Regions from separate parts of the Aeromonas sp. FDAARGOS 1409 genome, predicted to be linked through region 1. Evidence: riboswitches for the same ligand, from Rfam matches in the RefSeq annotation. Region 1 holds a riboswitch; the other holds the start of a gene.

Region 1 (4,206 bases):
GTTGAACTGATCCTCCCAGCGAAACTCGAAGCGCGCCTTGGACATGGCGTTGTCGCGGATCTGGGCGCCCGGGTGGCCTTTGGCCAGATCCGCGGCGTGGGCGGCGATCTTGTAGGTGATGAGCCCCTGCTTCACGTCTTCCTTGTTGGGCAGGCCCAGGTGTTCCTTGGGAGTCACGTAGCAGAGCATGGCGCAGCCGTACCAGCCGATGAGCGCGGCACCGATGCCGGAGGTGAAGTGATCGTACCCCGGGGCAATGTCGGTGGTGAGCGGGCCCAGGGTATAGAAGGGCGCCTCGTGGCAGTGCTCCAGCTGCTCGGTCATGTTGCGCTCGATCATGTGCATGGGCACGTGGCCGGGGCCCTCGATCATCACCTGCACGTCGTATTCCCAGGCGATCCTGGTGAGCTCGCCCAGGGTGCGCAGCTCGGCGAACTGGGCCTCGTCGTTGGCGTCGTAGACGGAGCCCGGACGCAGACCGTCACCCAGCGACAGACTGACGTCGTAGGCGGCGCAGATCTCGCAGATCTCGCGGAAGTGCTCGTAGAGGAAGTTCTCCTTGTGATGGGAAAGGCACCACTTGGCCATGATGCTGCCACCACGGGAGACGATGCCGGTGAGGCGCTTGGCAGTCATGGGCACGAAGCGCAGCAAGACGCCGGCGTGGATGGTGAAGTAGTCCACCCCCTGCTCGGCCTGCTCCAGCAGGGTGTCACGGAACAGCTCCCAGGTGAGGTCTTCGGCGATGCCGTTGGTCTTCTCCAGCGCCTGATAGATGGGCACGGTGCCGATGGGCACCGGGCTGTTGCGCAGGATCCACTCGCGGGTCTCGTGGATGTAGCGGCCGGTGGAGAGATCCATCACGGTGTCGGCGCCCCAGCGGGTGGACCAGACCAGCTTCTCCACTTCCTCTTCGATGCTGGAAGTGACCGCCGAGTTGCCGATGTTGGCGTTGATCTTCACCAGGAAATTGCGGCCGATGATCATGGGCTCCGCTTCCGGGTGGTTGATGTTGCTGGGGATGATGGCGCGACCGGCGGCCACCTCATCGCGCACGAACTCGGGGGTGATGTTCTGGGGCAGTCTGGCGCCAAAACCCTGGCCCGGATGCTGAGTGCGCAGGAGCTCGGAGCGCACCCGCTCGCGGCCCATGTTCTCGCGGATGGCGATAAATTCCATCTCGGGGGTGACGATGCCTTGGCGGGCATAGTGCAGTTGGGTGACCCGGCGGCCCGGCTTGGCGCGGCGCGGTTTGGGCAGGTGTTCGAAGCGTAGGTGGTCGAGCCCCTCGTCCGCCAGACGCTCCTGAGTGAAGGTGGAGCTGAGACCCGGCAGTTCGTCGGTATCATCCCGCTCCAGCACCCAGGCTTCGCACAGGCGCGGCAGGCCGCGGCGCACGTCGATGGCGACCCCCTCCTCCCCGTAACGGCCAGAAGTGTCGTAGACCGGCACCGGCTCGTTGGGCTCGAACTGGGGAGCTTCCTTGGTGCCGCCGACGAAGGTGTCGGCCAGCTGGATTTCACGCAGTGGCACCCGGATGTCGGGGCGAGAACCCTGGATAAAGATGCGGCGGGAGTTGGGGTGAGCCATCCCCTTGAGGCTGTCGATAAAGGCCTGAGCGCTGGAGCGCTGCTCGCGGCGGCTGGATTTGGCGGTATCAGAGACATTGGTAGACATAGCAAAACTCACATTAACTGGTTGAAGTTATGGGTGTTTGCTTGTCTGGAGTTCGAGGAGAAGATGAACTTGCGGCGGGGTGTGCTCGGGGGAGTGAGCCGGGCATGGATCTTCCCTGCCCTGCCGTCCCGGTGTTTCCCTAGTCTGGAAACCCGGCGCCCTATGGACAACCGGACGGGACAGCCTCCCCCTCTGTGCGCCTGTGCCAGCCAGAGGCGGTCTGCGTCTGGCTGGCGGGAAGGTGCTCCTTCCCCGGCGCGGTAACCCGCAAGTTACCCTTGTTTCCCTTCGCAGGTCTTAACCTGATCAGGTTCCACGGATCCCGAATTAACGGTCTCAGCTTAGCGTCGTTCGACGGTCAGCACTCCGACAAGATGGCGCCAGTATAGGGGGGGAATTTTAAAGTACAAGGTTTTAACAAGTCAGACCTGTGGGCGCGGCTGACTCAGGGTTCGTTCGGATCATCTTCCGGATTGGGGATCAGGATCTCGGTGAGGCGGCCCTCCTCATCCCGGCTCAGCACCAGGCGGCGTCCCGGTTGCAGATCGGCGGCAGAGCCGTTGATCCAGCGAGTGTCGGCATCAAACACCAGCACGCCGAGATCCTGTAGCAGCAATGCCTGTCCCGAGTGGGCGAGCAGTCGATCCTCCGCTCGCCGCCAGTTGGCCCCGAGCGCCGGATCCGGCGCCCCGTCGAGCACCCGGATCTGCTCGGCCACGCCGTAACGGCTCTGGATCGCGAGGCGCATGCCGGGCACGAGCCCGTCGGGCAGGGTCACACCGTGCAGCTCGGCACTGCCGAGCTCCAGCTCGGCCCCCTGGAATTGCAGGCGCACCCCGTCGTTGTGCTCCAGCTCCACCAGCCAGAGCTCGGCGTCGTCGGCGAGGGTGCAGAAGGGCAACAGCAGCAGGCAGAGTGCGGTTCTGGTCATGGCTGGCGGTCCAGGGTCAGGGGATGAGGTTTAACTATGGGCCTGGACGGGCCATTTTTCCGGTCTCCCGCGACCGGCTCAGTCATCCTCCCGGCACTGGCTCAGGCGCATGCCGTCAAACCTGCACTCCAGCTCCAGCCAGCGCCCCTCGAACGGATCCAGACTCCCATCCGAGGTGACATAGCCCCAGATGCGGCCCCCCTCCACCGGCCCCTCCAGCTCCATCTCGTCCTCCTCTTCCAGCGGCTCCACCTCGCGAACGAGCCGCCGCGCCCCCTGCGCCGTCTCCTGCACCACCCCTTCCAGATCGACCCAGGTCCCGCCGAGATCGTCCTCATCCAGCCCGTCCTTGAAGCGGGTGCGCTCGTCGATCACGAAGGGAATGCCGTTGACCATCAACTGGCCAAGCTGCCAGCTGGTGCGGCCCGTGAGCTTGAACTCGGCCGCCTGCGCCAGACCAAAAGGCAATAGAATCAATAACCAGAAGGCGCGGAGAGACTTCTTCATCGGGGATCCTCGGGGTTACACTGGCACACAGGATGACGCATCCGGTGTGAAATGGCCGTGAAATGCCGGCCAGAACCAGGAGATCAAAGCATGAAAATACTGGTGGTGGAAGACAGTCCCCAGGTGGCGGAGACCATCATGGACTATCTGGAGCTGGCCGGGCACAGGGTGGATTGCGCCTATCACGGTCAGGCCGCCCTGCAACTGCTCGCCGAGCAGCGCTTCGACGTCATCATCATGGATGTCATGATGCCGCGCCTGGACGGCCTGCGCACCGTGGAGCGGCTGCGCTCGGACGGCATCTCGACCCCGGTGATCTTTCTCACCGCCCGCGACAGCCTGGAGGACAAGCTGGCAGGCTTCAAGGCGGGAGGGGACGACTACCTGGTCAAGCCCTTCGCCATGGAGGAGCTGGAGGTGCGGCTGCAGGCCCTGGGCCTGCGCGGCCCCCGAGGTGACATGGGCGCCCTCAGCTTCGGCGACCTGACGGTGGACACCGCCGCCGGTCGCGCCACCCGCGCCGGGGTGGAGCTCAAACTCGGCAAGATCCCGTTCCAGATCCTCAGCCTGCTGGTGAGGCGCGCCCCCCAGCTGGTGACGCGTCAGGAGGTGCTCGACACCGTCTGGGGGGACGAGGAGCCCGACTCCGACGCCCTGCGCAGTCACATCTATGCCCTGCGCAACGCCCTCGACAAGCCTTTCCCCGCCCCCATGCTGGAGACCCTGCACGGCCAGGGCTACCGGCTGGTGAAACCATGAGAGCCCCGCCACCGCCAGACCAGCAGGCCCCGGGCCTGCCGAGCCTGCGCCGACGGCTGGTGCTGGCGCTGGGGGGGGCCGGCCTGCTGCTGCTGATGATCCTGAGCCTGCTGATGGTGGTGGCCGAGGACAAGATGGAGGAGCTGAGCCTGCGCCACTGGCTGGAGGCCGAGGCGACCCGCTACGGCGACGACTGGCTGCGCCTGGGACCTGGGGCCCCCGCCCCCAGCCCGCGCCAGTTCTCCAGCTACTGGACCGAGGCGGGCCGCCTGCCGGCCTGGCTCAAGACCTACCGGAGCCCCGGCTTCTTCGAACACCAGCTGGGCGAGGAG
Region 2 (4,206 bases), 450 kb from region 1:
GGGCAGGGTGGTGAGGGTCTGGCTGCCGAACATGGCGATGGCGCCTAGATCCCCGAGGGACAGTATCATCGAGAGGGCCATGGCGAGCGCCAGCGGACGGCGCAGCAGGGGCCACTCCACCAGACGCAGGCGATGCAGGCCGCGCACCCCCAGGCTGTCCGCCAGCCGATCGTACTGGCGCACCACCAGCTGCATGGGGGCGCTGAGGGTACGCAGCACATAGGGCAGCGCCATCAGGGCGTTGACCAGCACCACCAGCCAGGGCCCCAGGGCGAAGACATCGGCGAACGGCATAAACAGGATAAAGAGGCCCGTGGAGAGCACCACCGCCGGGATCATCAGGATCATGGAGCCGCTGGCCTCCCACAGGGCGGCGGCCCGCCGCTTGCGATCCCGCACCCTCAGGTGACGGCTGGTGAGCAGCAGGCCGGCGCCGAGCAGGGTCGCCAGGGAGCCGGCGGCGAGGGCGAGCATGAGCGACTGGCCGCCAGCCTGCCACAGCTGGTGTGACCCCAGCGCCGTCAGCAGGCCGGGATTGAACCCGGCGACGACGATGGCCAGCAGCGGCGGCAGGAAGATGGCAAGGCCGAGGCCGAGCGCGGCCAGATCCACCCAGAGGGTGCCCGCCTGGTGGCGATCCGGCCTCAGACAGGGGCGGCGACTCTCGATCCGGCTGGCCGGGGTGGTCTGCAGCTTGTGTTGCAGCAGGAGCAGGACCAGGGTCAGCAGCAGTTGCACCAGGGCGAGTCCGCCGGCGGTGGCGAGATCGAAGTCGAAGCGCAGGGCCTGGTAGACGGCCACCTCCAGGGTGGTGGACTTGGGGCCGCCACCGAGCGCCAGCACTGTGGTGAAGCTGGTGAAACAGAGCATGAAGATGAGGCTGGCCAGCCCCGGCAGTATGGCGCGGATGAGCGGCCACTCCAGCAGGCGGAAGATATGGGAGGAACGCATGCCGAGCTGGCTGGCGAGGCGCCAGGAGGACTCGGGGATGCTCTCTATGCTCTGCAGGATGAGACGTGCGGCCAGCGGCATGTTGAAGAAGACGTGGGCCAGCAGTATGCCGAACAGGCCGTACAGATAGTTGCCGGGGTCCAGGCCCAGGCCGTGCAGCAGTTGCGGCAGCCACCCCTGGCGGCCGTGTACCGCCACCATGCCGAAGATGGCGATGATGACGGGCAGCACCAGGGAGAGGCCGAACAATTTCAGCAGCAGGCGGCGGCCGCGAAAACGGCGCCGCGCCAGGGCTCGCGCCACCGGGATGGCGATAGCTAAGCTCAGCAGGGTGGAGAGCAGGGCCTGCCAGAGGCTGAAGCCCAGCACGTGGCGCAGGTAGGGATCGGCCATCAGGGTGCGGGGCGACAGGGTGCCGGCCTGCCACAACAGGGCCACGAGCGGCCCCAGGGACAACAGCAGGATCAGGCTGGTGGCCGCACTGCCGGGCAGCCACCAGAGCGGGCGAGCGTGAGGTCTCACTGGGTGACGGCTTGCAGCCATTCGCGGATCCACCCCTTGCGGTTGGCGGCCACCTCATCGGCAGTGAAGGCGAGCGGCCTGGTGACGGTGATCATCTGCTCGAAACCCTTGGGCAGCGCCACGTCTGTCACCGGATACATCCAGTTGCCGGCTGGGATCTCGTTCTGGAAGGCGGGGCTGACCATGAACTGCAGGAACTGGTCCGCCAGCTTGTCCTGCTTGGTGCCCTTGAGCTTGGCGGCTACCTCCACCTGGCGGTAGTGCCCCTCCTCGAACGCGGCAGCCCGGTACTGGGGCTTGTTCTCGGCGATCAGGTGATAGGCGGGGGAGGTGGTGTAGGAGAGCACCATGTCCGCCTCGCCATCGAGGAACATGCCGTAGGCCTCGGACCACCCCTTGGTGACGGTGACTGTCTTCTTGGCCAGCTGCGCCCAGGCGGCGGGTGCCTGGTCGCCATAGACGGACTTCATCCACAGCATCAGCCCCTGACCCGGGGTGGAGGTGCGGGGATCCTGGTAGATCACCTTGAGATCGGGGCGCTCCACCAGCTCCTTCAGGCTCTTGGGAGGCTGCTTGAGCTTGCCGCCGTCGTAGACGAAGGCGAAGTAGCCGTAGTCATAGGGGACGAAGGTGTCGTCCTGCCAGCCACCGGGCACCTTGAGAGTGGCGAGTTCGGTCTTGTGGGGGGCGAACAGGCCGCTCTGCTTGGCTTCGCTGATGAGGGCATCGTCCAGCCCCAGCACCAGGTCAGCCTTGCTGTGCTGCCCTTCCAGCCGCAGCCGGTTGAGGATGGCGACGCCGTCTTCCAGCGCCACCAGGTTGAGGGCACAGCCGCACTCCTTCTCGAACGCTGGCTTGATCTTGGGACCCGGTCCCCATTCGGCGGCGAAGGAGCCGTAGGTGTAGACGGTGAGGGTGTCGGCGGCAAACGCCTGGGCAGAGAGCAGGCCGGTGGCGAGCAACAGCAGGGTCTTCATCAATGGCACTCCTGTGGGTCCTGAGGTGCCATGGGCAGCGGGCTGCTCATCGATGGCACGTCTCGTGTGGTGAGGGCCAGCGGATGAGGGCGCAAAAACGCGCGCCATGCCTCAAATTCCTCCGCCAGCATTATCTGGATCAGGTTCACGGGTATAATCTCAGCGGTAAACCGCACCCCGTTTGAGCAACGCTCCGCATTGTATTGGCGTTCCTGGGGGGAGGCCAGCACTATGTTTCACGGGCCGCATCGTGCGCGCCACCACCGAGGAGGAAGCCCCAAGTGATTACCAGCACCAAGGAAAGACGAGCCTTCCAGCGCATGGTCATCAATGCCCCCGTCACCCTGTTCCAGCATGAACAGGTGCTGGAGGGGATCTGCCGGGATCTCAGCGCCAACGGCATGGGCGTCGAGGTGAATGAACACGGGTTCGATCCGGAGCAGCCCATCCGGGTGAGCCTGGCCACCAGAAGCAACCTGCTGCCGCCCTTCGAGGCCCAGGCCCGCATAGTGCGGGTGCTGGAGGAGGAGGATGGCCTCCTGCTGGCCCTGGAGTTCCAATCCCTGGCCTGAGGCGCCTGCCTCATCCTGCCCCCGTCATCGGCCAACCCCGTGCTGGCCGGTTTCCCCTGTTAACGTCAATGCCCGCGGGCAGATGCCTCACTGGCTGGCCAGCACCGGCTGTACGCTCAGCTGCCTGCTGTCGACCAGAACCCGGCTGGCGGGGGCGAGCTGGCCCATGGGGAGCTGGGCCGGGCCGGTCGGCTCCATCAGCAGATAGGTTTCACCCTCGTGGCTCAGGGTGGCATCCCCCGGCCCGGCCGGCAGGGCCACCCCCAGCAGGGCATGACCCGGCACGAACACCATGGCCTGCTTCAGTTCGGGGAAGAGCTGGGCAAGCAGGGCGGCCATCAGGGTCACCTTGCTGTCGCAATCCCCCCGGTTCTGCTCCAGCACCTGGCGCGGGCTTAAAAAGCCCTTGCCCGAGCGCCCCGACTGGCTGTCGAGCAGCTGATAGGGAATGGTCTGGATGAAGTCGAGGATGTACACCACCGTCTTCTGGCGCGCCTCGGTCTCCGTGGTGCCCTGCTGCTTGAGCTGATCGGCGAGCGGCGCCAGCTCGGACCGGCTCTCCAGGGCGATGCGCACATGATCCTGCTTGATGGCGGGGGTGCCGTCGGGAGTGGTGAACGGCTGGAAATAGTGTTGCTTGAGCCACTCCTGCTCCAGCCTGGCCTGCTCCGGCTTGACCCATTGGGAGGCTTCCCTCGCCTTGTCGGCGTTGCGGCTCTTGAGGCTCAGGGTCATGCCGGGGCGGACGAGGGAGAACTGCACCTCGGGAAACTCGGTGGCGGCCTGTTGCAGCAGGCGCTGCAACACCTCCTCCTGCATGCGGGCCGGGCGATAGGCGATGAGGGGTGGCAGCTTGCCCGGCTCCAGCCGGTAACCGAGCTGCTGCGCCTGGCCCTCCCTGTCCTGCCAGTCGACGCTGAGCAGGCCCCCATTGTTGCCAAAATGGGTCTGTCCTGCACTGGCCGGCAGGGCAAGCAGCAGGCTGAGCAGCAGGGGGAGGGGGCGTCTCTTCATCATGCCTTCCTGAGCGGTGAACCCCAGTGGCGGGGTGGAAAATAGAACAGGGAGCCTGGGCTCCCTGTGGATTCTACTCGTTTTATGGCACCGGGTGCGTCAGATCCCGTTCGGTTGTCTCACCTTGTCACGAAGGCACTTATGCCGGCCTTGAGCCCGTCAGATCCAGC

The links. Region 1 has a riboswitch for thiamine pyrophosphate ahead of thiC (phosphomethylpyrimidine synthase ThiC). Riboswitches for the same ligand answer to the same signal wherever they lie in the genome.
Region 2: another riboswitch for thiamine pyrophosphate. It lies ahead of thiB (thiamine ABC transporter substrate binding subunit); the one in region 1 lies ahead of thiC (phosphomethylpyrimidine synthase ThiC).

The regions. Positions count from the first base shown of each region.
Region 1 is NZ_CP077395.1:1,002,051-1,006,256, forward strand. Features, by position in the region: gene thiC (phosphomethylpyrimidine synthase ThiC) at 1-1,677, opposite strand, end outside; TPP riboswitch at 1,943-2,056, opposite strand; gene I6L39_RS04785 (hypothetical protein) at 2,123-2,608, opposite strand; gene I6L39_RS04790 (hypothetical protein) at 2,687-3,115, opposite strand; gene I6L39_RS04795 (response regulator transcription factor) at 3,206-3,874, shown strand; gene I6L39_RS04800 (HAMP domain-containing sensor histidine kinase) at 3,871-4,206, shown strand, end outside.
Region 2 is NZ_CP077395.1:547,297-551,502, reverse strand. Features, by position in the region: gene thiP (thiamine/thiamine pyrophosphate ABC transporter permease) at 1-1,494, opposite strand, end outside; gene thiB (thiamine ABC transporter substrate binding subunit) at 1,470-2,450, opposite strand; TPP riboswitch at 2,550-2,640, opposite strand; gene I6L39_RS02520 (PilZ domain-containing protein) at 2,732-3,022, shown strand; gene I6L39_RS02515 (transglutaminase-like domain-containing protein) at 3,110-4,039, opposite strand; gene leuD (3-isopropylmalate dehydratase small subunit) at 4,196-4,206, opposite strand, start outside.